One region of the Streptomyces sp. NPDC048606 genome, then DNA from elsewhere that is predicted to be linked to it. Evidence: riboswitches for the same ligand, from Rfam matches in the RefSeq annotation. Region 1 holds a riboswitch; each other region holds the start of a gene.

Region 1 (9,632 bases):
GTTGACGCTGGTGTTGCCGGGGATCAGCGCTCCGTCGATGACGTACAGACCCGGGTGGCCGTGCAGCCGACCGTAGTTGTCGGTCGCCTTCCCCAACACCGCGCCTCCGAGGGGGTGGTAGGTGAGGTGGTCGCCCCAGATCTTGTTGGTGCCGAAGAGGTCGGTCCGGTAGATCGTCCCCTCCTTGGAGTTGATCCGGTCGAAGATGGTCTTCGCCATGTTGATGGAGGGTTGCTTCCAGGTGGTCTGCCAGTTCAGGTCCACCCGGCCCGCGGCGGCGTTCCACGTGAACTCGGCGCGGTGGGGGTTCCTGGTGATCGACAGGTAGAAGGAGGCGTACGTCTCGATCCCGGTCGGCAGCGGCGCCACCTCGGCGAAGGCGCCTCCCGCGTCCCAGTTGTCGATGCCGCCGCAGGGGATGGAGGCCTGGACCTTGCCGGTCGGGTCCCACATGTGGTTCGCGCGGCCGCACATGACGTTGCCGTTCTCGCCCCAGCCCTTGCCGACCTCGTCGTTCAGGTTCGGCAGGGCGCCCGTGGCCTTCAGCCGCACCAGCAGCTTGCTCGTGCCGACGCTGCCCGCGGCGAAGAAGACGCGGTCGGCGGTGACGGTCTTGGTGGTGACGACGCCGCCGGAGGTGTTCAACTGCTCGATGACGACCGTGTAGCCGCCACCGCCCGAGGGGGAGACGGTGGTGACCCGGTGCAGGGGGGAGACGGTGACCTTGCCGGTCGCGCGGGCGGCGGCCAGGTAGGTCTTCTGCAGCGACTTCTTGCCGGCGTTGTTGCCGTAGAGGATCTCGCCGTCGACCGCGGACTTGGGGACGGTCCCGGCGACCTCCTGCTTCATGTAGTCCCAGTCGTACACGTCGGGTACGAAGACGAAGGGGAAGCCGGAGCGTTGGGCGTGCTTGCGGCCGACGCGGGCGAACTGGTAACAGTCCACCGTGTCGAACCAGTTCGGGTCGATGAGGCCCACCCCGAGCGCGGCGTTGGCGCGCGGGTAGTAGGTGTCGTACATCTCGTCGGCGTCGACCGTCGGGAGGATGGCGGAGAAGTTCTGCCGCTTGGGCGTGACGGCCATGCCGCCGTTGACGAGCGAGCCGCCGCCGACCCCGCGGCCCTGGTAGACGATGATCCCTCCCATCTCCTCGGCGTCCAGGATGCCGGTGTACTTCGGCACGTCCTTGTCGATGGGGAACCCGAGGAAATTGCTGAGCGGGGCCTTGGTGCGGGTGCGCAACCAGTACGAGCGGTAGTCGGGTTTGGTGGTGTTGGCGAAGATCTTGCCGTCGTTGCCCGGGGTGTCCCAGGCCATGCCCATCTCGATCAGGTGGACGTCGACACCGGCCTGGGCGAGCCGCAGCGCGGCGACCGAGCCGCCGTAGCCGCTCCCGATGATCAACACCGGGACCCGGACGCCGGAGCCGATGGGCGAGTCCGCGGCGGCGCCGCTGGTGCGCGCCTGGGCGGGGGTGGCGTTGACCGACAGCGCCATGGCCCCAAGAATGGAACCAGTTCCAGCTATGAATCCACGTCGGGAAACACCCTTGGATACCTTGCTGTGCAGGCTTTTGTCACTCATGTGACCTTCCTCACTCTCGGCGGAGTGAGAACAAGTTCTACTGTCGATTGCCTGGTAAGTCACTACACGCGGCGCGGTAACTTGTGGCTGGTTCCGCCTCCTGGTTCACCCGGTGCCGAACCACCGCGACCGGCTCCCTCGCCGCGCGGGCGATCCGAATTCCCTCGCGTCCACCCCCGAATCGAGTGGATCTTCGGGCCGCGACGTGTCATCGTTGGTCCCACCGAAGGGGTGTAGCTCAGCTGGTCAGAGCAACGGTCTCCAAAACCGTAGGCCGCAGGTTCGAATCCCGCCGCCCCTGCCCTCGTGAACCGCGCGTTCACGCCGAACGCCCGGGTGAGAGGACCCCTCTCACCCGGGCGTTCGCGTTGCTGCGGCGTGGGAACGAGAATCAGCAGAGGCAGAACTCGTTGCCCTCGATGTCCTGCATCGTGATGCACGACTCGTTGACGCCATCAGCGCGCTGCGTCAGCACGTGATTCGCGCCGAGCGCCATCAGCCGTGCGCATTCGGCCTCTAGCGTGGCCAGGCGCTCGTCACCCACGAGCCCTGTGCCGACCCGCACGTCAAGGTGCACCCGGTTCTTGACGACCTTGCCTTCGGGAACCCGCTGGAAGAGCAGGCGCGGACCCACACCCGAGGGGTCGGCGCACGCGAAGTAGATCTCGTCCTCGGGCGGCAGCGAGCGGTGGTGCTCCTCCCACGTGGCGAAGCCCGCCGGGACCGCCGGTACGACGTACCCCAGGACCTCACACCAGAAGGCGGCGAGGCGCGCGGGCTCCGCGCAGTCGAAGGTCACTTGGAAGTGCTTGATCGTTGACATCGGCGCACGATAACAGGGGTCCTGCCCATCTCCCCTGGGCGGGTGGATCCACACGTCGCCGGGAGGACGGCCCCCGCGAGCGGCAGCCGCCGGCGCGGGCCTTCCGGCGTACCGGGGCGCGTGCGCGCATCGGTGTAAGGGGTGCGGGTGGGGGGCGGGGGTGATCGGGAGGTCTGGCAGACTGGTCGCGTTGTCCCAGGCTGCGCAGGTCAGGAAGCCGGTGTGAATCCGGTGCGGTCCCGCCACTGTGACCGAGCCCCCTCCGGGGTTCGGGAGTCAGACACTGCCGCGCCGCCTCCACTTCGACCGGGGACGAGGATCCCCCGGAGAGGCTCCGCCATGTCGCGTTCCCGCGCCGCCCTGCGCGCGTTCCTGCCGCTCGCTCTGCTCATACCGCTCGCCGCGTGCTCCGGCTCGTCCGGGAAGTCCGACCCGACGGCCGGTGAGGCCCCGAAGGCCGCGCCCGGGTTCCCGTACACCGTCACCAACTGCGGGGTGAGCACCACCTACCAGGCCCCGCCCCAGCGTGCGGTGACCATGAACCAGCACGCCACCGAGATCATGCTGGCCCTCGGGCTGCAGGACCGGATGGCCGGTACCGCCTACCTCGACGACTCGGTCCTGCCCGCCTACCGGCCGGCCTACGACAAGATCAAGGTGCTGGCACGGGAGTACCCCTCGAAGGAGGTGCTCCTCGGCGCCAACCCGGACTTCGTGTACGGCGGTTACGCCAGCGCCTTCGACAAGGGGCAGGGCCGCGACCGCGAGGGCCTCGCGAAGTCGGGCGTCAACACCCGCCTCAGCGTGGAGTACTGCACCCAGGGCCCGGTGGGCGTCGGCCAACTGAAGACCGAGATCGGCGAGGTCGCGCGCACCTTCGGCGTACCCGAGCGCGGCGACGCGCTGATCGCGGACGAGCAGCGCCGCATCGACGCCGTCACCGCACGCGTGAAGGACCGCACCCGGCCGTCCGTCTTCGTCTACGACTCGGGCGAGGGCTCCGCCTTCACCTCCGGCGGCAACGGCATCGGCAACGAGATCATCTCCCTGGCGGGCGGCACGAACGTCTTCGCCGACCTGAACGACACCTTCGGCGACGTCCCGTGGGAGAAGGTCATCGAGCGGGCGCCCCAGGTCGTGCTGATCTACGACTACGGCGGTACCACCGTCGAGGAGAAGAAGCGCCGCCTGCTGAACGACCCGGCGCTCGCCTCCGTCCCCGCCGTCCGCGACCGGAAGTTCGTCGTCCTGCCGCTGTCCTCCGCCGTGCTCGGCGTCCGCGTCGCCGACGCCGTCGAGTCCCTGGGGTCCCAGCTGCACCCCGACGCCGCGTGAGGCGGCGCCGAACCGCCACCGTCCTCGCCCTGCTGACCGTCGCGCTCCTCGCCTCGGCCGTCGCCGGCCTCGCCCTGGGGCCCGTACGGATCCCCCCGGGGCAGGTGCTCGACATCCTGCGCGCCGGCCCCGGGCCCGGCGGCGGGGCCTTCGGCTCCATCGTGTGGGACGTACGGATGCCCCGGGTGCTCCTCGGAGCGGTCGTCGGCGCGGGGCTCGCCGTCTGCGGCACCGTGCTCCAGGCCCTGGTGCGCAACCCGCTCGCCGACCCCTTCCTGCTCGGCGCCTCCTCGGGCGCCTCGGCGGGAGCGGTCCTGGTCATCGTGTTCGGCGCGGTGGGGATCCTCGGCGGGGTGGGCCTGCCCCTCGCCGCCTTCGTCGGCTCCCTGGTCGCCCTCGTCGCCGTCTACGCCCTCGCCCGACGCGGCACGACCATGACCACCGGACGTCTGATCCTCGCCGGCGTCGCCGTCCAGTACGTCCTGTCCGCCTTCACCAGCCTGATCCTCGTCCTGTCCGCCCAGCCCGACCAGGTCCGCTCCGTGCTGTTCTGGACCCTCGGCGGCCTCGGCGGCGCCCGCTGGGACGAACTCGCCCTGCCGGCGGTCGCCCTGTTGCTGGGCACCGCCCTGCTCGTCACCCTCGCCCGGCCGCTCGACCTGCTCCTCGCCGGGGAGGAGGGAGCCCGCACCCTCGGCCTGGACGCCGGCCGCTTCCGGGCCGGCGTCTTCGTCCTCACCTCCCTGGTCATCGGGGTGCTGGTGGCCTACAGCGGGGCGATCGGCTTCGTCGGCCTGATGGTCCCGCACGCCGCCCGGATGGTGGTCGGCGCCGGCCACCGGGCGCTGCTGCCGGTGTCCGCGCTGGCCGGAGCGGTCTTCCTGAGCCTGGCCGACCTGCTCGCCCGGACCGCCGCCGCCCCGGAGGAGATACCGGTGGGCGTGGTCACCGCACTGGTGGGCGGGCCGTTCCTGCTGTGGATGCTGCGCCGGTCCACCCGTACCGAAGGGATCACCGGATGACCGCCCGCCGTCCCGCGGCCCTCGCCGTCGAGGCCCTGCGCTACGAGGTCGACGGACACACCCTGCTGCACGGCGTCGACCTCGCCGCCCGGCCCGGCGAGACCGTCGGCGTGGTCGGCCCCAACGGCAGCGGGAAGACCACCCTGCTGCGCTGCGTCCACGGCGCGCTGCGCCCCACCGCCGGCCGCGTGCTCCTCGACGGGCTCGACGCCGGGGAGTTGGGCGTCAAGGAACGCGCCCGCGTCGTGGCGGTCGTCCCCCAGGACGCCGACGGGACCTTCGGACTGACGGTCCACGAGGTCGTCGCCATGGGGCGCAGCCCGCACAAGCGGTTCTGGGAACAGGACGGGCCCGGGGACAGGCGGCTGGTGGCCGAGGCGCTGGAGACCGTGGGGATGGCGGCGTTCGCCGCGCGCGCCTTCGGCGAACTCTCCGGCGGCGAGCGCCAGCGGGTGCTCGTCGCGCGCGCCCTCGTCCAGGAGCCGGGGCTCCTCGCCCTCGACGAGCCGACCAACCACCTGGACATCCGTTACCAGTTGGAGGTCCTCGCACTGGTCCGGGGACTCGCCGCCACCGGCCTGCTCGTCCTGCACGACCTCAACCTGGCCGCCTTCTTCTGCGACCGGCTGTACGTCCTGTCGGGCGGCACGGTGGTGGCGGCGGGCCCGCCGGCCGAGGTCCTCACCCCGGAGCTGCTGAAGGAGGTCTACGGAGTGCGGGCCGAGGTAGCGCCGCATCCGACGACGGGCGTCCCGAACATCGTCTACCTGCCCTGAGCGTGCCCCGGGGCCCGGGGCGCGGGGCCGATCAGCCGCCGTACGGGCGGGTGATGATCTCCATGGCGTGGCCGGAGGGGTCGATGAAGTAGACCCCCCGGCCGCCGTCGTTGTGGTTGATCTCGCCCGGGTGCCTGCGGTGCGGGTCGGCGAAGAACTCGACGCCCGCCTCCTTGATCTTCTCGAAGGCGGAGTCGAACTCCTCCTCCGAGATGAGGAAGGCGTAGTGCTGCACGGTGACGGGCTCGCCCGCACCGACGGTCGCGAAGTCCAGGGTGACGCCGTTGTCCGTCGTGACGGGGACGAACGGGCCCCATTCGGGACCGACCTCCAACCCGAGGACCCGGGCGAGGAATTCGGCGGACTCCCGGTTGTCACGGGAGTGGATGATCGTGTGGTTCAGCTGTACCGACATGAGTGGATGCCTCCGAAAGGCACGTCACGGCGCCTCCATGCCTCACCCGGTCGGTGACCGACACGCGACGCCGTCGTCGTGATCGTAAACAGGCGCCCGGGCGGAAGTCCACCGAAATCCGGCCGGCCGGCCCGCGGGCCGCAGCGCCGCCCGGCCCCGGGGCGGGGAACGCCGCCCCGCCCCGGTTCGCGGTACGGTCGGCACCCTCCGGTGAGAGGATCCGCCCGTGAAGCGCACCCGCACCCACCTCGCCGACGGCCGCGAGATCCTCTACTACGACACCGCCGACACCGGTGACGCAGCCACCCGGGCCGTCCCCGACAGCCGCCCCCTCGCCGCCGGAGCCACCGCCTCCGAGGTGCGCCGCGACCCCCTGCTCGGCGACCCCGTCGTCATCGCCTCCCACCGCCAGGGCCGCACCCACCTGCCCCCCGCCGCGGACTGCCCGCTGTGCCCCTCCACGCCCGACCGCGCGAGCGAGGTCCCGGCACCCGACTACGAGGTGGCGGTCTTCGAGAACCGCTTCCCCTCCCTCGCCGGCGACACCGGCCGCTGCGAGGTGGTCTGCTTCACCCCGGACCACCACGCCTCCTTCGCCGACCTCGACGAGGAACGCGCCGCCCTCGTCCTCGCCGCCTGGACCGACCGCACCGCCGAACTCTCCGCCCGCCCGGGAGTGCGGCAGGTCTACTGCTTCGAGAACCGCGGCGCCGAGATCGGCGTCACCCTCGGCCACCCCCACGGCCAGATCTACGCCCTCCCCTTCGTCACCCCCCGCACCGCGCGCATGGTCGACACCGTCGCCGCCCACCGCGCCCGCACCGGCGGCAACCTCTTCGAGGAGGTCCTCGCCGCCGAACGCGCCGCGCCCGCCGCGACCACCCGCGTGGTCCTCGAAGGCGAGCACTGGAGCGCCTTCGTCCCCTACGCCGCCCGCTGGCCCTACGAGGTCCACCTCTACCCGCACCACCGGGTGCCCGACCTGCCCGCCCTCGGCAAGGCGGCCCGCGCCGAGTTCCCCCGCCTCTACCTGGAGCTGCTGCGCCGCTTCGACCGGCTGTTCGCGCGGCCCGACCCGACGCCGTACGTCTCCGCCTGGCACCAGGCGCCGGCCGGAGCGGAACGGGAGCACTTCGCCCTGCACCTGGAGCTGTTCACCGTCCGGCGCACCGCCGACAAACTGAAGTACCTCGCCGGCACCGAGTCCGGCATGGAGGCCTACATGAACGACGTCCGGCCCGAGGACGCGGCCGCCCGACTGCGGGAGGTGGCGAGCCCGTGAGCCGCACGGAGACGGAGTTCCTGGAGCTGTACGGCGTCCCGCCCGAGGGGGTCTGGGCGGCGCCCGGCCGGGTCAACCTGATCGGCGAACACACCGACTACAACGACGGCTTCGCCCTGCCCTTCGCCCTCCCGCAGCGCACCGAGGTGGCGGTGGCCCGCCGCACCGACGGACTGCTGCGCCTGCACTCCGCCGACGTCCCCGGCGGGGTGGTCACGCTGGAGCTCGCCGACCTCGACCCGGCCCGCCCCCCGCGCGGCGCCGCCCGCTGGGCCGGCTATCCCGCCGGCGTGGTCTGGGCCCTGCTGGAGTCCGCCCGGGCGCCGGGCGCGCGGGGCGGCGGCGAGCCCGTCACCGGCGCCGACCTGCACGTGCGCTCCACCGTCCCGACCGGCGCCGGGCTGTCCTCCTCCGCCGCGCTGGAGGTGGCCACCGCCCTCGCCCTGACCGAGCTGTACGGTCTCGCGCCGACCCGCCCCGAGCTGGCCGCGCTCGCCCGCCGCGCGGAGAACGCGTACGTGGGCGTCCCCTGCGGGGTCATGGACCAGATGGCCTCCGCCTGCGCCACCGAGGGCAACGCCCTGCACCTGGACACCCGGACCCTGCGGACGGCCCACGTGCCCTTCGACTGCGCCGCCGCCGGCCTGGCCCTGCTCGTCATCGACACCCGCGTCTCCCACGACCTCGCCGACGGGGCCTACGCCGAACGGCTCGCCTCCTGCCGGCGGGCCGCCGCCGCGCTCGGCCTGCCCGCCCTGCGCGACCTGCCGTACGCGGACCTGGAACCGGCCCTCGCCGGGCTCGCGGACGCCACCGACCGGCGCCGCGTGCGCCACGTGGTGACGGAGAACGAACGCGTGGCCCAGGTGACGGAACTGCTGCGCGCCGGACGGCTGCGCGAGACGGGCCCGCTGCTCGGCCGGGGACACGCCTCCCTGCGCGACGACTACGAGGTCTCGTGCCCGGAACTCGACCTCGCCGTCGCCACCGCCGAGGCGGCCGGCGCGTACGGGGCCCGGATGACCGGCGGCGGTTTCGGAGGCTCCGCGCTGGCGCTGATCGACGCCGACGCGGCCCCGGAGGTGACCCGGGCGCTGACACGGGCCTTCCACCGGGCCGACTTCGCCCCGCCCCGCGTCACCACCGCGGCCCCCGCCCCGGGAGCCGCCCGCCTGCGCTGACCGCCGCGCCGCGCCGGCCCGCGCCGGCCGCCGTGCGGGCCGCCTGCGGTGACCGGGGCGCCGGGCGGCCTGCGCTGACCGCCGCGCCGGGCGGCTTGTACGCCGGTCGGCGCAGGCCGGCTTGCGACGACCGGCCGGCGCAGACGGGCCTCCGTCGGTCACCTGCGCCGGCCGCCGTGTCGACCGGCCTGCGTCCGCCGCCTGCGCCGGCCGCCGTGCCGGCCGCCGTGCGGGCCGGCCGGGAAGGGTCCTTCCCGGCCCCGCGAGCCGCCCTAGGATGATCACCCGAACCGTCGCCGTCGGACGACGGGCGAGCGAGTACGGAGGAGTCGTCCCATGCGCCACGTCCCCCTGGGTGATTCGGGCCTTCAGGTGTCCGTCGTCGGCCTCGGCTGCAACAACTTCGGCGGTCGCCTCGACGCCGCCGCCACCCGTTCCGTCGTCGACGCCGCGCTCGACGCGGGCGTCACCTTCCTCGACACCGCCGACATCTACGGCGGGCGCGGCGGCTCCGAGAGCCACCTCGGCCAGGCCCTCAAGGGCCGCCGCGACCGGGTCGTCCTCGCCACCAAGTTCGGCTACGACGGCGTCGACATGGGCTACGGCCCCGCCGTCGGACCGCGCGGCGGACGCGGCTACGTCCGCCACGCCGTGGAGGAGTCCCTGCGCCGCCTGGAGACCGACCACATCGACCTCTACCAGCTGCACAGCCCCGACCCGTCCACCCCGATCGCCGAAACCCTCGGCGCCCTCGGCGAACTCGTCACCGAGGGCAAGGTCCGCGCCATCGGACACTCCAACCTCACCGGCGCGCAGGTCACCGAGGCCGCCGAGGTCGCCGCCGGGATCGGGGCGACCCCCTTCGTCTCGGCCCAGAACGAGTGGTCGCTCCTCAACCGGGCCGTCGAGGGCGACCTCGTTCCCGCCGCCCTGCGCCACGGCCTCGGCGTCCTGCCCTACTTCCCCCTCGCCAACGGCCTGCTCACCGGCAAGATCCGCCGGGGCGCCCCGGTGCCCGCCGGCTCCCGCCTCGAAGGACGCGACTCCTACCTGACCGACGAGCGCCTCGACACCGTCGAAGCCCTGGCCGCGATCGGCGAGAAGCACGGCCGCACCCTGCTGGAACTCGCCATCGGATGGCTGATCGCCCAGCCGGGCTGCGCCTCCGTCATCGCCGGCGCCACCTCCGCCGAGCAGAGCCGGGCCAACGCCGC
Region 2 (9,632 bases), on a different contig from region 1:
TTCCAGGAAGGTCTCCAACACCAGCACGGCGTTGGAGAGTTCGCCCTCGTCGGTGACCTCGCGACGGTACGAGAAGAGGTCGTTGCGCAGGTGCACGGCGTCGGAGAAGGAGTCCCGCAGGACCCGCAGGGGGCGGGAGTGCGCGACCTGGGCCGGCACCTCCGCGGAGACGTACTCGATCAGCCCCGCCGACCAGGGGGCGCCGCCCACCTTGCGGCGCATCTCGATGTACTCCAGGGGGTTCGCCACCCGCCCGATGTCGATGTTGGCCAGCTCCCACATCGACTCGTCGAGCAGGTTCCGCGTCGACAGGGCGAACCGTTCCCGCCAGTCCAGGGACATCGCCGGCACGGTCCGCGCCCACAGGTCCGCGAGGCCCGCCTCGACGGGGTTGGTGGGCTCGGGGAAACCGGCGGCCAGGTCCATCGGCATGAAGGCGGCGAGCCGGTCGAGGTAGGCCTTGGCGCCGACGCGGTCCTGCGTGCGCTTGAACGTCTCCAGGAAGTGGTCGTCGAAGAAGAAGACCCACACGTACCAGTCGGTGACCAGGGACAGGGCGTCGGCGTCGCAGTCGGGATGGGTGTGCGCGCACAGCAGCGCGTAGTCGTGGGAGTCGAGGTCCGCCTCCTCCCACACGCCGGAACCCTCCAGCATCCCGAAGCCGCGGGCCCACCGCTTGGTGTGGGTCCGCGCGCTCTCCAGATGGGGGTTCAGTCGTGCCGGATGGGGCACGTAGAAGTCCGGCAGTCGAAACGGCTGCGTCACGGCTCGGTCGGCCTTTCGTCGGGGCGCGGGGACCGGCTGCCCCGGCCCCCCGCACGAGATCAGCAGGGCCCTACCCCCGACACCGGCCCGCCATGGAGGAGTTCACCGCTTCAGGTGACGACCCCCCGGTTCCGGTGTGCCGCTCGGCGGCGGGCGGTAGAAGGGTGACGGGGTGACGCAGGTCTCTGCGAAGTGGTGCGGCAGAAAAGAGAGAAGGAGCGCTTCAGTGCGAACGGGGCGACCGGGGAGGTCGCCTTCTGTAGCATCTGGATGTGACGTACGCCACTCCATCCTCGTTCCGTGAGTGTGAGGCGGCAGCGCCCCACACCGGAGCCCCGCTCCGGCAGGGCGATGTCCTCGAATTCCTCCAGGCGGAGCAATTTCCCGACGGCTGGCACGACGTGTTGGGGATCGTCGTGACCGCCAACTGTGACCTGGCGCTGGGCAAGCACTGGGGGACGCTCACATATGTACCGGCCCTGCCCATCGACACGTACGTCCGCGAGTTCACCGTTCCGAAGATCCTGACGCGAGAGTCGCAGCAATCCGAGCGGGAGGTCAGGCGCTGCCTCGACCCGAACGGAACCGGCGCCGCAGCCGAACGTGCCGTCGAAATGGTCCAGTTGGACTATCCCGTCTCCGACATCGCGACCCTCCTCGTGAAGGATGACCGCAAGCGGTCCGGATTCTCCGGCGAGCTGGAGGTCCTGCGGCTCTACCGGCGGACGCTGAGCCGCCTCGAAGAAAGTCCCGACGCGGCCGGGTTCTGGCGGGTGGTCATGGACTTCATCGCCGAGATGGACACCCTGAAGCCCACCAAGAGGGGCAAGGAGCACGCCTTTCGCGCCGAGATCGGAAGCAGTCTGAAGTCCCTGCCCGGTGACGCCTTCTATCTGCACGCCCCCAGCCCGAACCACGGACCGGGGTACGTCGCCGTGCTGCGCCTGATACGCAGCATCGCGGACGCCGCGGTCGCCCTGCGGCAGGCCGACGAGATCCGCGGTCGGGGACAGTACGCGGCGCGCAGGGTCGCCCGGCTCGACACGCTCTACTGCCACCGGGTCGTCCAGCAGATGGCCGGCGTTTTCACGGACATCGGGCTGCCCTCCGACTACGAGACGGCGCGCGACTCGCATTTCATCGACTACGTGGACGTTCTGGGGAAGTCGCAGTGATCGTTTTCACCCGCAGCAGCCTGCCGAAGTACCTCGAGATCAGTCGGGTCGGCGCAATCCCCGAGGGGATCGGCCCCGGGCCCGTCCAGGACGACGACCTGCACGTGGCGGACGTCTCGGGAAACCGAATCGTCATCCATCGCGAGGACAGCAACAGCAGCAGGCTGGTCATGATGACCGAGGAGGCCTGGTCCCGTATTCATCGAGAGGCCGGCGTGTTCGCGCTGCGCCATCTCGAACGCGTGGACCGTGCCACGCGCGCGATGGCGAGACCGCCCGTCTCCCTTCCCCTGCAGTGGCACAAATTCTCCTACGAGAACCTTCTCGGGTTCTTCGCCCTGCCCAGGAACCTCAACCCGGAGTCCCTCCGATGGATCGCGGAATCCCTTCCCGGCGGCCACGTCTGCTTCTGGCGCCTCACGGATCGCGGTGATCCGCTGCCCCTCCAACAATTCGCGCCGGACCGGAACCAGGTGGCCGGGGTGTTCGACGCCCTGCCCGAGGCCCTCGCCGGTGCCGCCGCGGCGTTCGGAAGCGAGGCGCGCGAGCCGCGACTGCTCCAACCGTCCGTCGACCTGGAACGCGTGGGCGCGGGCTCGCTCGTGATGGACAGGTCGTACTCGGAGTGGCTGCCCCTGCTGAGCGAGTCGCAGAAACGCGTCCTGGACAACCCTCTCTCCGAGCCCCTGAAGATCCGAGGCGTCGCCGGCTCGGGCAAGACCCTCATGCTGCAACTGAAGGCCTTGACGGAGCTTTACGGCGGCACCGGTCCCGACAACGGGTCGCAGGGCCCGGGGGAATCGGAACGCGGCGATGGCGAACTGCCGAAGATCCTTTTCCTCACCCATACCTGGGCCATGGCCCACCAGGTGGAAGAGGCACTGCAACGACTCGACGAACGGGGCCTGGCCTCGCACATCGAGGTCATGCCCCTGACCTTCCTCAGGGAGTGGTTGCAGGGCAGCCTCCCGCCCACGGTGGAGATCCTCGGCGAGGACAGCCTCGACGGCAAACTGCAACAGCTGCGGCTGGTCGATGACGCGATCGAGGAGATCCGAGCGCACACCTGGGAGACCTACAGCCAGGACACGGGCGACTGGGTGCGACAGGGAGTGGAGGCGGCGGGCGGCGACGACGCGAGACGGCGGTTGTGCTGGGCGCTGATGCGCGAGTTCGCGGAGGTATTCGACTCCCATGAGATCAAGCCGGGGATCAACGCACTCAGAAAGTACAAGGGCCTTCCGCGGGAGAACTGGATGGTCCCCCTCACGCGCGGGGGTGATCAGGAGTTCGCGTTCGGTGTCTACCGCTCCTACGTCCAGCGGTTGGTGGAAGAGGGGCAGCTGACGACGGACCAGTTGATCGACGACTTCCGGAGGTACCTCGAGACGTACGTGTGGAACGCCCTGCGCACGGACAAGGGGTACGACGTCATCCTGATCGACGAGTTCCACCTCTTCAGCGACTCGGAGCGCTTCCTCCTGCATTTACTGGCCAGGGACGTGGAGGCCCATCCGCACCTGGTGATGGCGATGGACCCCAGCCAATCGGTCTTCATGCTGCTCACGGGACTCTCCGAGAACGAGATCAGCCGTGGCCCGACCGCCCTGTCGGAGCGCCCGAAGGCCACGTCGATCAACCTCGACGTGGCTCACCGGTTCACCCCTCCGGTCTTCGCCTTCGTGCGTTTCCTGCACAGCGCGATGCCCAACGTGGTGGAGGTGGGGCACGACTGGGTCTACGAGGCCGCGCCGCAGACCGGGACCGCGACCGGTGGGGGCGTCCCGTCGGCGTGGTTCGGTCCGCAGGAGGGACTGCCCGCCGCGGCGGTGGCCGCGGCGTTCGACATCCTCAAGAAGACCTCCAACGACGAGCGCGTCGCGCTCATCGGAGTCGGGAACACCGACCTGGAGGCGATCAAGAAGGCACTCGGAGGAGCCGTGAACGGCCCCTCCTCCGTCGTCACGATCGAAGGCCGGGACGACATCGAGAAGCTCCGCTACTCGCGTCGTGCCCTGATCGTCACTGCCTCCGAGTACGCCGCCGGCCTGCAGTTCTCCCATGTCGTGGTGCTGGGCGGAGCGGGTGGATCCTTCGAGTACGGATCCGGCGCCAGCGCGAAACGAGCCCTGTACTCGCAGTTCTACCTCGCCGCGAGCAGGGCCCAGGAGCACCTCACGGTCTTCGCCCCGGAGGACGGGGAGTTCAGCGACATCGTGAACCGCGGGGTGGAGGCCCAAGTGATCAACCAGCGGTAGCGCGCCGTCACACGCGGACGCCCCCGCGCCTCGGAGGGAGGGGCGGGGGCGTCCGGGGCGGGGCCGCGGGCGGCTATTCCGCCTCGGCCTCCAGGTTGCCCTCGGTGTCCAGGTAGACCTGGCGCAGGGCTTCGAGGACCTGCGGGTCCGGCTTCTCCCACATGCCGCGCGACTCCGCCTCCAGGAGGCGTTCCGCGATGCCGTGCAGGGCCCACGGGTTGGCCTCCTCCAGGAAGGCGCGGTTCGTGGGGTCCAGGACGTAGGTCTCGGTCAGCTTGTCGTACATCCAGTCCGCCACCACGCCCGTCGTGGCGTCATAGCCGAAGAGGTAGTCGACCGTCGCCGCCAGCTCGAAGGCGCCCTTGTAGCCGTGGCGACGCATCGCCTCGATCCACTTCGGGTTGACCACGCGGGCCCGGAAGACGCGGCTGGTCTCCTCGACGAGCGTGCGGGTCTTGACCGTCTCGGGACGGGTCGAGTCACCGATGTAGGCCTCGGGGGCCGTGCCGCGCAGGGCGCGGACGGTGGCCACCATGCCGCCGTGGTACTGGAAGTAGTCGTCCGAGTCGGCGATGTCGTGCTCGCGGGTGTCCGTGTTCTTCGCCGCGACCGTGATCCGCTTGTAGGCGCTCTCCATCTCGTCGCGGGCCGGACGCCCCTCCAGGCCGCGGCCGTAGGCGTAGCCGCCCCAGACCGTGTAGACCTCCGCCAGGTCGGCGTCGGTGCGCCAGTCGCGGGAGTCGATCAGCTGGAGGATGCCGGCCCCGTACGTACCCGGGCGCGAGCCGAAGATGCGGGTGGTGGCGCGGCGCTCGTCGCCGTGGGCGGCCAGGTCCGCCTGGGCGTGGGCCCGGACGAAGTTGTCCCCGGCCGGCTCGTCCAGCGAGGCCGCGAGCCGCACCGCATCGTCCAGCAGGCCGATGACGTGCGGGAACGCGTCACGGAAGAAGCCCGAGATGCGCAGCGTGACGTCGATGCGGGGACGGCCCAGCTCGTCGAGCGGGATCGCCTCGATGCCGGTGACCCGGCGGGAGGCCTCGTCCCAGACCGGGCGCACGCCCAGCAGGGCCAGGGCCTCGGCCACGTCGTCGCCCGCCGTGCGCATCGCGCTCGTGCCCCACAGGGACAGGCCGACGGAGGCCGGCCACTCGCCCTGGTCGGTGCGGTACCGGGTGAGCAGGGACTCGGCCAGGGCCTGGCCCGTCTCCCACGCGAGGCGGGAGGGGACGGCCTTCGGGTCCACCGAGTAGAAGTTGCGGCCGGTCGGCAGGACGTTGACCAGCCCGCGCAGCGGCGAGCCCGACGGGCCGGCCGGCACGAAGCCGCCGTCCAGGGCCGTCAGCACGTGCGCGATCTCGTCCGTCGTGCCGCCCAGGCGCGGGACGACCTCGTGCGCGGCGAAGGTGAGCACCGCCGCCACGTCGGGGCCGTGGTCCGCCGCCACGGAGGCCACCGCGGCCGGGTCCCACCCCGCGTCCTCCATCGCCTGGACGAGACCGCGCGCCGTCTCCTCCACCGCGTCGGCCGAGGTGCGGGTGGCGGCCGACTCGTCGAGGCCGAGGGCCTCGCGCAGACCGGGCAGGGCCGTCGTACCGCCCCAGATCTGACGGGCCCGCAGGATCGCCAGGACCAGGTTGACGCGGGCCTCGCCCGTCGGGGCGCCGCCCAGGACGTGCAGACCGTCACGGATCTGGGCGTCCTTGACCTCGCACAGCCAGCCGTCGACGTGCAGCAGGAAGTCGTCGAAGCCGTCGTCGTCCGGACGCTCCTCCAGACCCAGGTCGTGGTCGAGCTTCGCCGCCTGGATCAGGGTCCAGATCTGCGCCCGGATCGCCGGCAGCTTGGCCGGGTCCATCGCGCTGATCTGCGCGTACTCGTCCAGGTGCTGCTCCAGGCGGGCGATGTCGCCGTACGACTCCGCGCGCGCCATCGGCGGCACCAGGTGGTCGACCAGCGTGGCGTGCACGCGGCGCTTGGCCTGGGTGCCCTCGCCCGGGTCGTTGACCAGGAACGGGTAGACGAGGGGGAGGTCGCCGAGCGCGGCGTCCGGGGCGCAGGCCGCGGACAGGCCCGCGTTCTTGCCCGGCAGCCACTCCAGGTTGCCGTGCTTGCCCAGGTGGATCATCGCGTCGGCGCCGAAGCCGCCGTCCTCGGCCGCCGCCTGGATCCAGCGGTACGCGGCCAGGTAGTGGTGCGACGGCGGCAGGTCCGGGTCGTGGTAGATCGCGATCGGGTTCTCGCCGAAGCCGCGCGGGGGCTGGATCAGGATCAGCAGGTTCCCGCGGCGCAGCGCGGCCAGGACGATGTCGCCCTCGGGGTTCGCGCTGCGGTCCACGAACATGTTGCCCGGGGCCTCGCCCCAGTGCTCCTCGACGCTGCCCCGCAGCTCGGCCGGCAGCTCCGCGAACCACCGCTTGTAGTCGGCGGCCGGGATGCGGACGGGGTTGCGGGCGAGCTGCTCCTCGGTCAGCCAGTCCTGGTCGTGGCCGCCCGCCTCGATCAGGGCGCGGATCAGGTCGTCGCCGTCGCCCGACACCAGCCCGGGGATCTCCTCGACGGGACCGAAGTCGTAGCCGCCGGCGATCAGGGTGCGCAGCAGCTCCACGGCGCTGGCCGGGGTGTCCAGACCCACCGCGTTGCCGATGCGCGAGTGCTTCGTCGGGTACGCGGACAGGACCAGCGCGAGCCGCTTGTCGCGGCGCTCGATGTGGCGCAGGCGGGCGTGGCGCACGGCGATGCCCGCGACGCGGGAGGCGCGCTCGGCGTCGGCGACGTAGGAGGGGAGGCCGTCCTCGTCGATCTCCTTGAAGGAGAACGGGACGGTGATCAGGCGGCCGTCGAACTCCGGGACGGCGACCTGGGTGGCGGCGTCGAGCGGGGACAGGCCCTCGTCGTTCTCCTCCCAGGTGCCGCGCGAACCCGTCAGGCACAGCGCCTGGAGGATCGGCACGCCGAGGCCGGCGAGCGCGCCCGCGTCCCAGGACTCGTCGTCCCCGCCCGCCGAGGCGGTCGCGGGGCGGGTGCCGCCGGCCGCGAGGACCGTGGTGACGACGGCGTCGACGGACTCCAGGGCGCGCAGCAGCTCCGGCTCGGGGGTGCGCAGGGAGGAGACGTAGAGCGGGACGGGCCGGCCGCCCTTCGCCTCGATCGCGTCGCACAGGGCGTGCACGAAGGCGGTGTTGCCGCTCATCTGGTGGGCGCGGTAGTAGAGCACCGCGACCTCGGGGCCCGCGGCGTCGGCCGGCGCGGTGCGCTCCAGCGGACCCCAGGTGGGGGAGGCCGCCGGGGGCTCGAAGCCGTGGCCGGTCAGGAGCACGGTGTCGAAGAGGAAGCGCGCCAGCTGGTCGAGGTTGGCGGGGCCGCCGTGCGCGAGGTAGGCGTGCGCCTCGGCGGCGATGCCGATCGGGACCGTGGAGGCCTCCATCAGCTGGGCGTCCGGGGCCTGTTCGCCGGTGAGGACCACGACGGGACGGGTCTGGTCGGCGGCCAGCAGCAGGTCGAGCCCCTCCTGCCAGGCGCGCAGCCCGCCGAGGAGGCGTACGACGACCAGCTCGACCCCGTCGAGCAGACCGGGCAGGTCGTCGAGGGGGAGCCGGGAGGGGTTCGCGAACCGGTACGGGACGGGGCCGTCCGCGGCGCGGGCGCTGAGCAGATCGGTGTCGGACGTCGACAGCAGCAGGATCATGCGGCGGCAGGCCTTCCTCGGGGTTTCCGCGCCCCGGGCAGTGAGGACAGCGGGAGTTCCTGACTCACCCCGCGGAGCGTTCCGCGGGATTCACAGTGGCGGGACCGCGCCGGAATCTCACCGGGCTTCCTCCCATGTCGCCGTCCTCGGCGATGACGGGCCGAGCGGCCCGTCGGAAGGTCATCTTAGGGGGCCGGGCCCCTGGTCGGCAGTGGGGGTCGGGAGGCGGATCCACGACGGTCCCGCCGCGAAGGCCCTGCCCGCCGGAACGCGGCGCAAACGCCCCGCAGGCCGGTGCCGAGGCTGCCTGCGGCTGCCCGCGGGGCCCGGTGGAGGCGGCGCCGGAAGGGTCCCGGCGGGATCCGGGCCGATGGGCGGGGCCGAACCGCGCGGTGGGACGGCCGGCCGCGGGGGCGGGAACGGGGTGGGGCCGGGGGCCCCGAGGGCGCGGTGGCGGCCGGCGGCGCGGCGCGGTTCGGGCCCGGGCGGGCGCGGGTCCGGGGGTCCTGCTCGGCGCGGGGCGGGAGCGGGGTTCCGCTCGGGGCGGGCGCCCGTGGGGCGCGGTGGGGCGCCGGCCGGGGGTGCGGCGGGGTCAGGGGGCGGGCACGTGCCGGGTGCGGGGTCCGGGTCGGGGCGGACACGGGACCGGGGCTTCGCTCGGCGCGGGGCGGGAGCGGGGCCGTGCCGGGGCCGGGGGAGCTGTGGGCGCGGTGGCGGCCGGGGGCGCGGCGCGGTCCGGGCCCGGGCGGTCGGGACGCGGCGCGGGGTGCGGGAGCGGGGTTCGGGCCGGTGGGTGGGGTGGTGGTGGGTGTCGGGGGGCGCGGGGCCGGGTGGCGACGGCCACAGGTCGGGGCGCCGGATTCGTGGGTATGCTCGCGGCCATGCCCCAGCCCCCCTCCGCCGCACCGCGGGACGAACCCGTCATACGGGACCGCGGTGACGCATGCCCCGGCGCACTGCGCCTGCACGCGGCGGACGACGGGCACCTGGCGCGCGTCCGGATCCCCGGCGGGCTGCTCACCACCGCGCAGGCCCTCGCCCTCGCCCTCGCCGCCGACCGCTTCGGCGACGGCCGGCTGGAACTCACCTCGCGCGGCAACGTCCAACTGCGCGGCCTGCCCGACGGCTGCGGCGCCGGGCTCGCCGAGGTCCTCGACGGGGCCGGGCTGCTGCCCGCCCCGAGCCACGAGCGGGTCCGCAACATCGTCGCCACCCCGCTGTCCGGGCTCTTCGACGACGGCCGCCCCGACGTGGCGCCGTGGGTGCGGGAACTCGACCGGCTGCTGTGCGCGAGCAGCCGGGCCGCCGCCCTGTCCGGCCGGTTCCTGTTCGCCCTCGACGACGGGCGCGGTGACGTCGCCGCCCTGGACCCCGACGTGACGGTGCTCGGCCGGGCGGCGGGCGCCGAGGACGCGACGCACGCCCCCCGCGCGCTGGTGCGCCTCGGCGCCGCCGCCGACGCGGTCAAGGTGGCCGCGGCGGACGCGCCCCGGGCGGCCCTGCTCGCCGCCCTGTACTTCCTGGACGCCGCCGAGGCCGCCGGCACCCGCGCCTGGCGCGTCGCCGAACTCCCCGCCGAACACGCCCCGGACACCGCCCGGTTCACCGAACGGCTGGCCGCCGCCGGGATCGCGGCGACCGCGCCGGTGCACCCGGCGTGGCCGTACGCGCCCCCGCCGAAGCCCTGGGGCGCCCCCGCCGGCAGGTACGGGTCGCTGTGCGTACTGCCCCCGCTCGGCCGGGCGACCT
Region 3 (9,632 bases), on a different contig from region 1:
GAAGGACGGCGTCCTCGCCCAGACCGCGTCCGTGCGCGCGGAGCTCTTCGGCTCCCTCGGCGCGACCGGCCACGGCCACGGCACCCCCAAGGCGGTCCTGCTCGGCCTGGAGGGCCACTCCCCGCGCACGGTCGACGTGGAGACGGCCGACGACGAGGTGGAGCGGATCCGCAAGAGCGGGCGCCTGCGCCTGCTGGGCACCGAGATAGGCGATGTCCACGAGATCGCCTTCGACGAACCGAGCCAGCTGATCCTGCACCGCCGCCGCTCGCTGCCGTACCACGCGAACGGCATGACCCTCTTCGCCTACGACGCCTCCGGCGCCCCGCTGCTGGAGAAGACCTACTACTCGGTCGGCGGCGGCTTCGTCGTCGACGAGGACGCGGTCGGCGAGGACCGGATCAAGCTCGACGACACGGTACTGAAGTACCCCTTCCGCTCGGGCGACGAGATGCTGCGCCTCGCCAACGAGACCGGCCTGTCGATCTCCTCCCTGATGCTGGAGAACGAGAAGGCCTGGCGCACGGAGGAGGAGATCCGCGAGGGCCTCCTGGAGATCTGGCGGGTCATGCAGTCCTGCGTCTCGCGCGGCATGTCCCGCGAGGGCATCCTCCCGGGCGGCCTGCGCGTCAAGCGCCGCGCCGCGTCCACGGCCCGCCAGCTGCGCACCGAGGGCGACCCGATGATGCACCGCAGCGAGTGGACCACCATCTACGCGATGGCCGTCAACGAGGAGAACGCCGCGGGCGGGCGCGTGGTGACCGCCCCGACCAACGGCGCGGCGGGCGTCCTGCCGGCCGTCCTGCACTACTACATGAACTTCGTGCCGGGCGCCGACGAGGACGGCGTGGTCCGCTTCCTCCTCGCCGCGGGCGCGATCGGCATGCTGTTCAAGGAGAACGCCTCCATCTCCGGCGCCGAGGTCGGCTGCCAGGGCGAGGTGGGCTCCGCCTGCTCCATGGCGGCGGGCGCCCTCGCCGAGGTCCTGGGCGGCACCCCGGAGCAGGTCGAGAACGCGGCCGAGATCGGCATGGAGCACAACCTCGGCCTGACCTGCGACCCCGTCGGCGGCCTGGTGCAGATCCCCTGCATCGAGCGCAACGGCATGGCGGCGGTCAAGGCCGTCACCGCCGCGAAGATGGCGATGCGCGGCGACGGCAGCCACAAGGTCTCCCTCGACAAGGTCATCAAGACCATGAAGGAGACCGGCGCCGACATGAAGATCAAGTACAAGGAGACCGCCCGCGGCGGTCTCGCGGTCAACGTCATCGAGTGCTGACGGCGGGCCGGGCGGCCGGGAGGTCGCCCGGCCCGGCGCGGCCCCGACCGGGCTCCTCGCGAAGGGGCGAGCCGAAGAGGGACGTCCCGAAGAAAGATGAATCGACCATCGATTCCAGGTTTGGATCGGGTTGATCACGCTTGCGAGGGAAGAACCCGGTCTGGGCTGGTTTCTCGATGATCACGTACGCAAGGCTGGTCCCACGACGTCGGGCTCATCCGGGGCGGCCGGCCAACCGCCCTGACCCCCTTGGTTTTTGCGTACTGGAGGACTTCACCATGGCAAGCATCCGCACCATCCGTGTGATGGCGGCTGTCGCATCGCTCCCCCTCGCCGCCGTGCTCCTGTCGGGCGTGGCGCAGGCGGACAACGGGGCCGGCGCCGCGGGCACCGCCTCGAACGCGGCCCTCGCCGGCATCCTCGGCAGCGGAGTCGGGGGCAGCAACCTCGGCAACTCCTCCACCGCCCAGCAGGTCGCGTCCGGCTTCGGGGCGTCGAACCAGAACAACGGCGCCCAGGCCAACGGCTCCGGCTTCACCGCGATCGGCCAGTCCAACGACCACGACTCGCTGGTCTACAACCCGCTTCCGTAGCGGGCGCGCGGCCGCCCGCCGCGCCCTTCGGGCCCGTCCTCCGCGCGGAGGACGGGCCCTCGCGCGTACGGGGCCCCGCGCGGGGCAAGTGGGGTCCAGCGGCCCGCCCGGCTCGGGACCTTCGGCCCCGCCCCCGGGTCGTGGGGGTGGGCTAGCGTGCCGAAGGGGGGTCCGTGCACCACCCCGCGCGAAGGAAGGCAGCCGCCCATGGCCACCACCGAACACCGTGTCCTGCCCCTCCGGCTGGAGGTCGCCCCGCCGACCGTCCCGCTCCAGGGCGCCTTCGTCTACCGCACGGACCGGCCCTACGAGCTGGCCCTCGACTTCCGGGGCGGCGGTACGCACCTCGCCCGCTGGGTCTTCTCCCGCGACCTGCTGATCGACGGGGAGACCGTCGCCACCGGCGAGGGCGACATACAGGTCTGGCCCGTCCGCGCGGGGACCGAGCCACGGGTGTTCCTGGCCTTCGGCAACGGCGGCCGCAGCTGTGTGGTGTCGGCCCGGGCCAAGGACGTACGGGCCCTGTGCCGGCGGATGACGGAACTGGTGCCGCGCGGCCAGGAGCGGCGGCACTACGACCTGGACGCGCAGCTGAGCGCGCTGCTGGCGCACTGACCGCGGGCGAGGCCGTACGCCGCCCACCCGGTCCGCCGCCCACCCGATCCGCCCTGCGCCCGGCCCGTCTTCCGCCCGGCCCGCCGGAGCCGCAACCGCGCGGGGCGCCGCCGCGTCTACCCGGGTGACAGCCATCCCCGTCTCAAGAGGAATCGGGGGACGCCATGCGTCACCTGCCCCGCTCGCGCCGTCGCAAGATCGTGGCCCTGGCCACGGGCGCACTGCTCACCGTCGGCATCGGTCTGGCCGCACCGGCATCCGCGGCCGCCGCCTCCACCCAGACCCCGCTCGTCGTCAACGCCCGCTGGGGCGGTCACTGCACGTTCGACCGGATCGTGGTCGACCTCCAGGGCTACGTCCCCGAGGTCACCGTCAGCCCCGTCTCGCAGCTCGTGTACGACGGGTCCGGCAAGCCCGTCCCGCTGGCGGGGAAGTACTTCCTGGAGATCCGCCTGCACCCGGCCGCCGCGCACAACGACGCCGGACAGAACGTCTACCAGGGTCCCCGGCTCCAGAAGATCTACCTCAGCAAGCTCAAGGGCCTCGCCCTGACCGGCGACTTCGAGGGGTACGTCACCCTCGGGGCCGCCTTCGACACCAAGCCGGCCTACGGCACCACCGTGCTGCACTCGCCGGAGCGGGTCGTGGTGGACATCGCGCACCCGAACACCTGCTGACACCGCGGGCGCACCGTAGGACGACACGGCGACCGGCGTCCCCCCGGGGGGTGCCGGTCGCCGTGCGTCGGGATCCCGCCCGCGCACCGCGGGAGCGCGGCCGGGGCTACCGTCCGGTCCGGGTTGTTCCGGTACGCGCGGCCGACTAGGGTCGTCGGGCCTTGGTGTTCGGGAAGCCGGTGGGAAACCGGAGCGGCCCTCGCCACTGTGATCGGGAAGTCCGGCTCCACTCCTGCGGGAAGCCACTGGGTCCACGCGGGGAACCGCGCGGCCCCGGGAAGGCGGAGCCAGGGCATCAGTACCCGTCAGCCAGGAGACCGGCCGAGGCGCGTCGTCCATCCACGAGGTGCTGGAGAGGTCTCTCTACCCATGCATATAGCCGAGGGGTTCCTGCCCCCCTTGCACGCGGTCGCCTGGGGCGCCGCGTCCGCCCCGTTCGTCGTCCACGGCGTGCGCGCCCTCACCCGCGAGGTGAAGGCCAACCCGGAGAGCACGCTGTTGCTCGGGGCCTCCGGAGCGTTCACGTTCGTCCTGTCCGCCCTGAAGATCCCCTCGGTGACGGGCAGCTGCTCCCACCCGACGGGAACGGGGCTCGGGGCCATCCTCTTCCGACCGCCGATCATGGCGGTGCTCGGTACGATCACCCTGCTCTTCCAGGCGCTGCTGCTGGCCCACGGCGGCCTCACCACCCTGGGCGCCAACGTCTTCTCCATGGCCGTCGCCGGCCCCTGGGCGGGCTACGCCGTCTACCGGCTCCTGCGCAAGTACGGGGCCCCGCTCATGGTCGGCGTCTTCTTCGGCGCCTTCTTCGCGGACCTGGTCACCTACTGCGTGACCTCCGTCCAGCTCGCGCTGGCCTTCCCGGACCCGGCGAGCGGCTTCGTGGGCTCGCTGGAGAAGTTCGCCGGCATCTTCGCGCTCACCCAGATCCCGCTGGCCGTCAGCGAGGGGCTGCTGACCGTGCTCGTGATGCGGCTGCTGATGCAGTCCAGCAAGTCGGACCTGGTCCGGCTCGGCGTCGCCAAGCTCACCGGCCGGACCGCCGGGCAGACCGACCTGGAGGCGACGGCCCGATGACCCGCAACGCGAAGATCAACACGCTGCTGCTCCTCCTGGTCGCGGCGCTGGCCGTGATCCCGCTCGCCTTCGGCATGGGCGACCACAAGGAGGAGCCGTTCGCCGGCGCCGACGCGCAGGCCGAGGCCGCCATCACCGAGCTGAAGCCGGACTACGAGCCGTGGTTCTCGCCGCTCTACGAACCCCCGTCGGGGGAGGTCGAGTCGGCGCTGTTCGCCCTCCAGGCGGCGCTCGGCGCGGGCGTCCTCGCCTACTACTTCGGGGTCCGCAAGGGGCGTCGCCAGGGAGCGGAGCAGGCACGGGCCGAGGCCGGGACGGCCTCCGGGGCCGGTGCGGCCGCCCGGGAGTCGTAGCCGGTGCTGCCGATCGACGTGGCGGCCCACAGCAGTCGCTGGCGGGGCCGCCACCCGTTGGAGAAGGCCCTGTTGGGGCTCGGGCTGACGGTCACCGCCGTCGCCCTGCCCCCCTGGCCGGGCGGGCCGCTCGTGGGCGCCGCCACCCTGGCCGTGCTGCTCGGCCCGGCCGGGGTGGGCCGGCGGCAGCTGTGGCGGGCCTTCCGGGTCCCGTTGGGCTTCTGCGTGACCGGGGCGCTGCCGCTGTTGGTGTCGGTGGGCGGCCCGGACGGGTTCCTCGCCCTGGCGCCCGACGGGCCCCGGCACGCGGGCGAGCTGCTGCTGCGCACGTCGGCGGCCTCGCTGGGGGTGTTGCTGTTCGCCTTCACCACCCCGGTGTCGGACGTGCTGCCGCGGCTGGTGCGGGCGGGGGTGCCCGCGCCGGTGGCGGACGTGGCCCTGGTCATGTACCGGATCGGTTTCCTGCTGCTCGACTCGATGGACCGGGTGCGCCGGGCCCAGGCCGCGCGGCTGGGGCACACCGGCCGGGCCGCGGTGTGGCGTTCGCTGGCCGGGCTCGCCGCCACCTCGTTCGTACGGGCCTTCGACCGCGCCGCCCGGCTCCAGGAGGGGCTGGCCGGGCGCGGCTACGACGGCGCGCTGCGGGTGCTCGTCCCCGAGGCGCGGCTGTCCCGGCGGTTCCTCGCGGCCACCGCCGCCCTGCTGACCGCCCTGGTCGCGGGGACCCTCGTACTGAAGGAGCTGTACCTGTGAACCCGTTGGTGGAACTGGCCGGCGCGGGCTACGCGTACGACGACGGCCCCGCCGTCCTGTCCGACGTGGACTTCGCCATCGCCGAGGGTCGCGCCCTCGTCCTGCTCGGCCGCAACGGCAGCGGCAAGACCACGCTGATGCGGCTCCTCAGCGGCGGGCTGCGCCCGGGCTCGGGCGCGCTGCGGCTGGACGGGGCCGCGGTGACGTACGACCGGGCCGGACTGACCCGGCTGCGCGGCGCGGTGCAGTTGGTGGTCCAGGACCCGGACGACCAGCTGTTCGCCGCCTCCGTCGAACAGGACGTCTCGTTCGGTCCGATGAACCTCGGCCTGTCCGTCCCGGAGGTCCGCGCTCGGGTGGACGCGGCGCTCGCCGCCCTGGACATCACGGCGCTGCGCGACCGTCCGACGCACCTGCTGTCGTACGGGCAGCGCAAGCGGGCGGCCATCGCGGGCGCGGTGGCGATGGCCCCGCGGGTGCTGATCCTCGACGAGCCGACGGCGGGCCTGGACCCGGACGGGCAGGAGCGCCTCCTGGACGTCCTCGCGGGGCTGCGCGGGGCCGGCACCACCGTCGTCATGGCCACGCACGACGTGGACCTCGCGGTCCGGTGGGCGGACGACGCCGCCGTGCTCACCCCGGACGGCATCCGCTTCGGCCCGGCGCCGGGGCTCCTGTCGGACCCGGAGCTGCTCGCCACGGCGGGCCTGCGCCAGGCCTGGGCGCCGGCGGTGACGGCGCTGCTGCGCGCGCGGGGCCTGCTGGCCGCCGACGCCCCGGGCCCGCGCGTGCCGGAGGCCCTGGCCGCCTGGCGGTGACCGTGGGGGCCCGGCCGGGGGCGGAACCTAGGATGGCGGCATGTCGCTCCCGCACGCCATCCTCACCGCCCTGCTCGAAAAGCCCTCGTCGGGGTTGGAGCTGACCCGGCGGTTCGACCGGTCGATCGGGTACTTCTGGTCGGCGACGCACCAGCAGATCTACCGGGAGCTGGGACGGCTGGAGGTGGCGGGGCTGATCCGGGCCCTGCCCAGCGAGGTGCCCGTGCGCGGGCAGAAGAAGCAGTACGAGGTGCTGCCCGACGGCAGCGCGGAGCTGGCCCGCTGGGTGGACGAGAGCCAGGACCCCAAGCCCCAGCGGGACGCGCTGCTGTTGCGGATCCGCGCGGCGGCCGTGGTGGGGCCGCGGGGGCTGGGCGGCGAGCTGCGCCGCCACCTGGGGTTGCACCGGGAGCAGTTGCGGACGTACGAGGCGATCGAGGCCAAGGACTTCCCGCCGGGTCGCGACGGGGACCAGGACCGGCTGCGCCGGCTCGTGCTGCGCGGCGGCATCGCCCTGGAGACCTTCTGGCTGAGCTGGCTGGAGGAGGCGCTCGCCGAGGTGGAGGACATGGAGGGCCCGGAGGCCGGCGCGCGGGGGGACGCGGGCCCCTCGGTCGGGGCCTGACGCGGCCCCGCCCCCGGCGGGCGGGGGCGGAGGCGGGCGCGACGACTACTTGTTCAGGTCGGCCCAGAACTCGTCGAAGCTCAGCAGGCCGTCGTGGTTGACGTCCTTGGCGGCGACGATGGAGTCCGCGACCGCGGGCGTGACGAACGCGTCGCCCATCGCCTTCATGGCCTGGCTGTACTCGTCGGCCGTGATGAAGCCGTCGCCGTTGACGTCGAACCTGTCGAACGTCGCCCGTGCGCTCTCGATGTCCGCCACTGGGTCCACCCCTTCTCGGTGCTTGTTGACCGGCTCAGGGTAGCGGCACCCCGGGCGTCCCTCCCCCGCGGGTCCCGTTCGATCGGCAGAAAGAAATTGAATTACCGGTCCGTAACCCGGAGGCGATAATTCTGGCCAACAAATCGGCCTGCCACTTGTCACGCTCCGACATCGCGGCATAACGTAACGGCATTGCCGCCACACCAGGAGCGCAGGGCTCCCAGGGACAAGCGGCAACAAGGGCGATCACACAGGTGACGATCACAGCTGACGCATCATTCGAAGTTCTGCCCTTCACCCGCACCTGCCGCCATATCTGGGAAGACGGCGACCATGTGCTCATCGGAGTCAGTCCCGGCAACAGCTACTTCAGCTCCGAGCGCATCTCCAGTCTTGCCCGATGGGCCACGACCCGCTTCGCGCAGGTCGACTTCGTCTATGCTGACCTCCACGTCGACCGGATGTTCGCCGCCTTCGGCTACACCCGGGAACACGCGGAGAAGCGCGCGACGAAAGAGATCAAGGCGGTCCGGAGAAGGATCCTCAAAGGCGTCGAAGAATCAGGACCTTCGCATGCCGAGATACGCGTGAGGGCGCTTTCCGAGTTTCAGTCGAACCCCGTCTACCAACTCCTGCACCGCCGCGTGCTGCATTTTCTGGAGACCGACGACGTATTCCGCAAGGGCTGCGAGGAAATGGCCCTCCACTTTGTCGGATCGAAGTTGCCCGAGGGTGAATCCATCACGACGGACCAGTTGCAGGTCTGTTTCGATTACATGGCGGCGGAGCTGCCCTTCTTCGTGGACACCCCGAGCATTCTCGACGTGCCCTCCTCGGTGGCGGCCTACCACGTCAAGATGCCGATGACCGACGTCCTGTTCGCGCGGGGCGGCGGCCTGCGCGCGACCCGCAACCAGGCGTACGCCGTCGTGCGCCCCGAGGTGACCGCCTCCCTCGTCCCCGCACCCACCGAAAGGACCGTCGATGAGCGTCGAGCAGCTTGAGGGCCGGGAGGGCCGGGAGCCGGAGCCGCTCCTCGACTTCCCTCTCTCGCGGCGCGGTGACGTGCTGCCCGAGGAGTGCGCCTGGCTGCGCGAGAAGGCCCCGGTCGCCCGGGTCCGCACCCTCACCGGGGACCCGGCCTGGTTGGTGAGCAGCTACGCGTTGGCCAAGCAGGTGCTGGAGGACGAGCGGTTCAGCCTCAAGGACACCGCCAACGCGGGCGTGCCGCGGCAGTACGCGCTGACGATCCCGCCCGAGGTCGTCAACAACATGGGCAACATCAACAGCGCGGGCCTGCGCAGCGCGGTCATGAAGGCGCTCAACCCCCGTCAGCAGGGGCTCCAGGACCACCTGCGGGCCGCGGCGAACGAGCTCGTCGACGCCCTCGTCGCCGAGGGCGGCCCGGCCGACCTGCGCGCCGGCTTCGCGGACCCGTTCTCGGCGGCGCTGCACTGCCGGGTGCTGGGGGTGCCGTTCGAGGACTGGCGCCGGTTGATGTCGGGGCTGGACGTCGCGTTCATGACCGCCCGTGAGCCCTTCGCCGACTCGGCGCTCAACTGGTACAAGGACGTCGGCTGGTTCGCCGACCGGCTGAAGGACCAGCTGGCCCTGGCTCCCGAGGAGCGTACGGGGCTCCTCGGCCGCTTCGCCGATCTGCGGGAGGCCGACCCGGAGTCGGCCCATCTGACGGACGAGATGTTCGCGACGGTCGCCGTGTCCCTCTTCGGGGCGGGCGCGGTCTCCACCTCCGCCTTCCTGGTCCTCGCGGTGCTGGCCCTGCTGCAACGGCCGGAGCTGATCGGCTACCTGCGCGCCCACCCCGAGCGGCTCGGCAAGGCGGTGGACGAGTTGCTGCGCTGGAACCTGTCCGTCGGCGACGGCCTGCCGCGCATCGCCATGGCGGACGTGCGGGTGGGGGACGTGCTGGTCAAGGAGGGCGAGCTGGTGCTCGTCCTGCTGGAGGGCGCGAACTTCGACCCGGAGGCCTTCGAGAGGCCGGACGAGCTGGACCTGGAGCGCGAGAGCGCCAACAGCCACCTCGCCTTCGGCGCCGGCCGGCACTTCTGCCCGGCCTCCGCGCTGGGCCGGGCGCACGCCGAGATCGCGCTGGGGGTGCTGGTGGAGCGACTGCCCGAGCTGCGCCTGGCGGTGCCGGCGGAGAACCTCGTCTGGCGGACGGGATTCATCAAGCGGCTGCCCGAGCGGCTGCCCGTCGCCTGGTAGCGACGACCGCGGACCGGTGTCCCGGGAGCTGTGCGAGCTCCCGGGGCGCTGTCGCGTCCGGGATCGGAACCGGGGGGGCGACCCCGGACGGCTAGCGGAAGATGCCGGTGTGGCCGAGCGAGTAGCGGCCGGGCTGCGGGTAGACGGCGAGGCCGTGGGGGCCGCCGCCCACGGGGATCTTCGCGAGCTGCTCGCCGGTGGTGGTGTCGATCGCGTAGACCTCGGAGTTGTACCGGCCCGAGAGCCACAGCACCTTGCCGTCGGCCGAGACCCCGCCCATGTCGGGGCTGCCGCCGTCGGGCAGTTCCCACTTCTTCGTCAGCCGGTTCTGCTTGAAGTCGAAGACGGAGACGCTGCC

The links. Region 1 has a riboswitch for cobalamin ahead of AB0D01_RS27125 (ABC transporter substrate-binding protein). Riboswitches for the same ligand answer to the same signal wherever they lie in the genome.
Region 2: it holds a riboswitch for cobalamin, as region 1 does, so the genes downstream of both, cobN (cobaltochelatase subunit CobN) here and AB0D01_RS27125 (ABC transporter substrate-binding protein) in region 1, are expected to answer to the same signal.
Region 3: it holds a riboswitch for cobalamin, as region 1 does, so the genes downstream of both, AB0D01_RS04035 (energy-coupling factor ABC transporter permease) here and AB0D01_RS27125 (ABC transporter substrate-binding protein) in region 1, are expected to answer to the same signal.

Annotation. Positions count from the first base shown of each region.
Region 1 covers NZ_JBEZIB010000028.1:20,786-30,417, reverse strand. The annotation lists gene AB0D01_RS27140 (GMC oxidoreductase) at 1-1,584, opposite strand, end outside; tRNA gene AB0D01_RS27135 (tRNA-Trp) at 1,812-1,885, shown strand; gene AB0D01_RS27130 (VOC family protein) at 1,976-2,407, opposite strand; cobalamin riboswitch at 2,579-2,713, shown strand; gene AB0D01_RS27125 (ABC transporter substrate-binding protein) at 2,747-3,742, shown strand; gene AB0D01_RS27120 (iron ABC transporter permease) at 3,739-4,764, shown strand; gene AB0D01_RS27115 (ABC transporter ATP-binding protein) at 4,761-5,540, shown strand; gene AB0D01_RS27110 (VOC family protein) at 5,572-5,955, opposite strand; gene galT (galactose-1-phosphate uridylyltransferase) at 6,182-7,237, shown strand; gene galK (galactokinase) at 7,234-8,418, shown strand; gene AB0D01_RS27095 (aldo/keto reductase) at 8,755-9,632, shown strand, end outside.
Region 2 covers NZ_JBEZIB010000001.1:453,936-463,567, forward strand. The annotation lists gene AB0D01_RS01840 (germacradienol/geosmin synthase) at 1-765, opposite strand, end outside; gene AB0D01_RS01845 (hypothetical protein) at 1,182-1,940, shown strand; gene AB0D01_RS01850 (UvrD-helicase domain-containing protein) at 1,937-4,198, shown strand; gene cobN (cobaltochelatase subunit CobN) at 4,272-7,883, opposite strand; cobalamin riboswitch at 7,916-8,073, opposite strand; gene AB0D01_RS01860 (cobalamin biosynthesis protein CobG) at 8,765-9,632, shown strand, end outside.
Region 3 covers NZ_JBEZIB010000002.1:429,684-439,315, reverse strand. The annotation lists gene AB0D01_RS04055 (L-serine ammonia-lyase) at 1-1,279, shown strand, start outside; gene AB0D01_RS04050 (hypothetical protein) at 1,558-1,872, shown strand; gene AB0D01_RS04045 (SsgA family sporulation/cell division regulator) at 2,080-2,487, shown strand; gene AB0D01_RS04040 (hypothetical protein) at 2,652-3,164, shown strand; cobalamin riboswitch at 3,310-3,505, shown strand; gene AB0D01_RS04035 (energy-coupling factor ABC transporter permease) at 3,534-4,241, shown strand; gene AB0D01_RS04030 (energy-coupling factor ABC transporter substrate-binding protein) at 4,238-4,594, shown strand; gene cbiQ (cobalt ECF transporter T component CbiQ) at 4,598-5,347, shown strand; gene AB0D01_RS04020 (ATP-binding cassette domain-containing protein) at 5,344-6,165, shown strand; gene AB0D01_RS04015 (PadR family transcriptional regulator) at 6,206-6,790, shown strand; gene AB0D01_RS04010 (EF-hand domain-containing protein) at 6,836-7,048, opposite strand; gene AB0D01_RS04005 (tRNA-dependent cyclodipeptide synthase) at 7,303-8,052, shown strand; gene AB0D01_RS04000 (cytochrome P450) at 8,033-9,274, shown strand; gene AB0D01_RS03995 (hypothetical protein) at 9,366-9,632, opposite strand, start outside.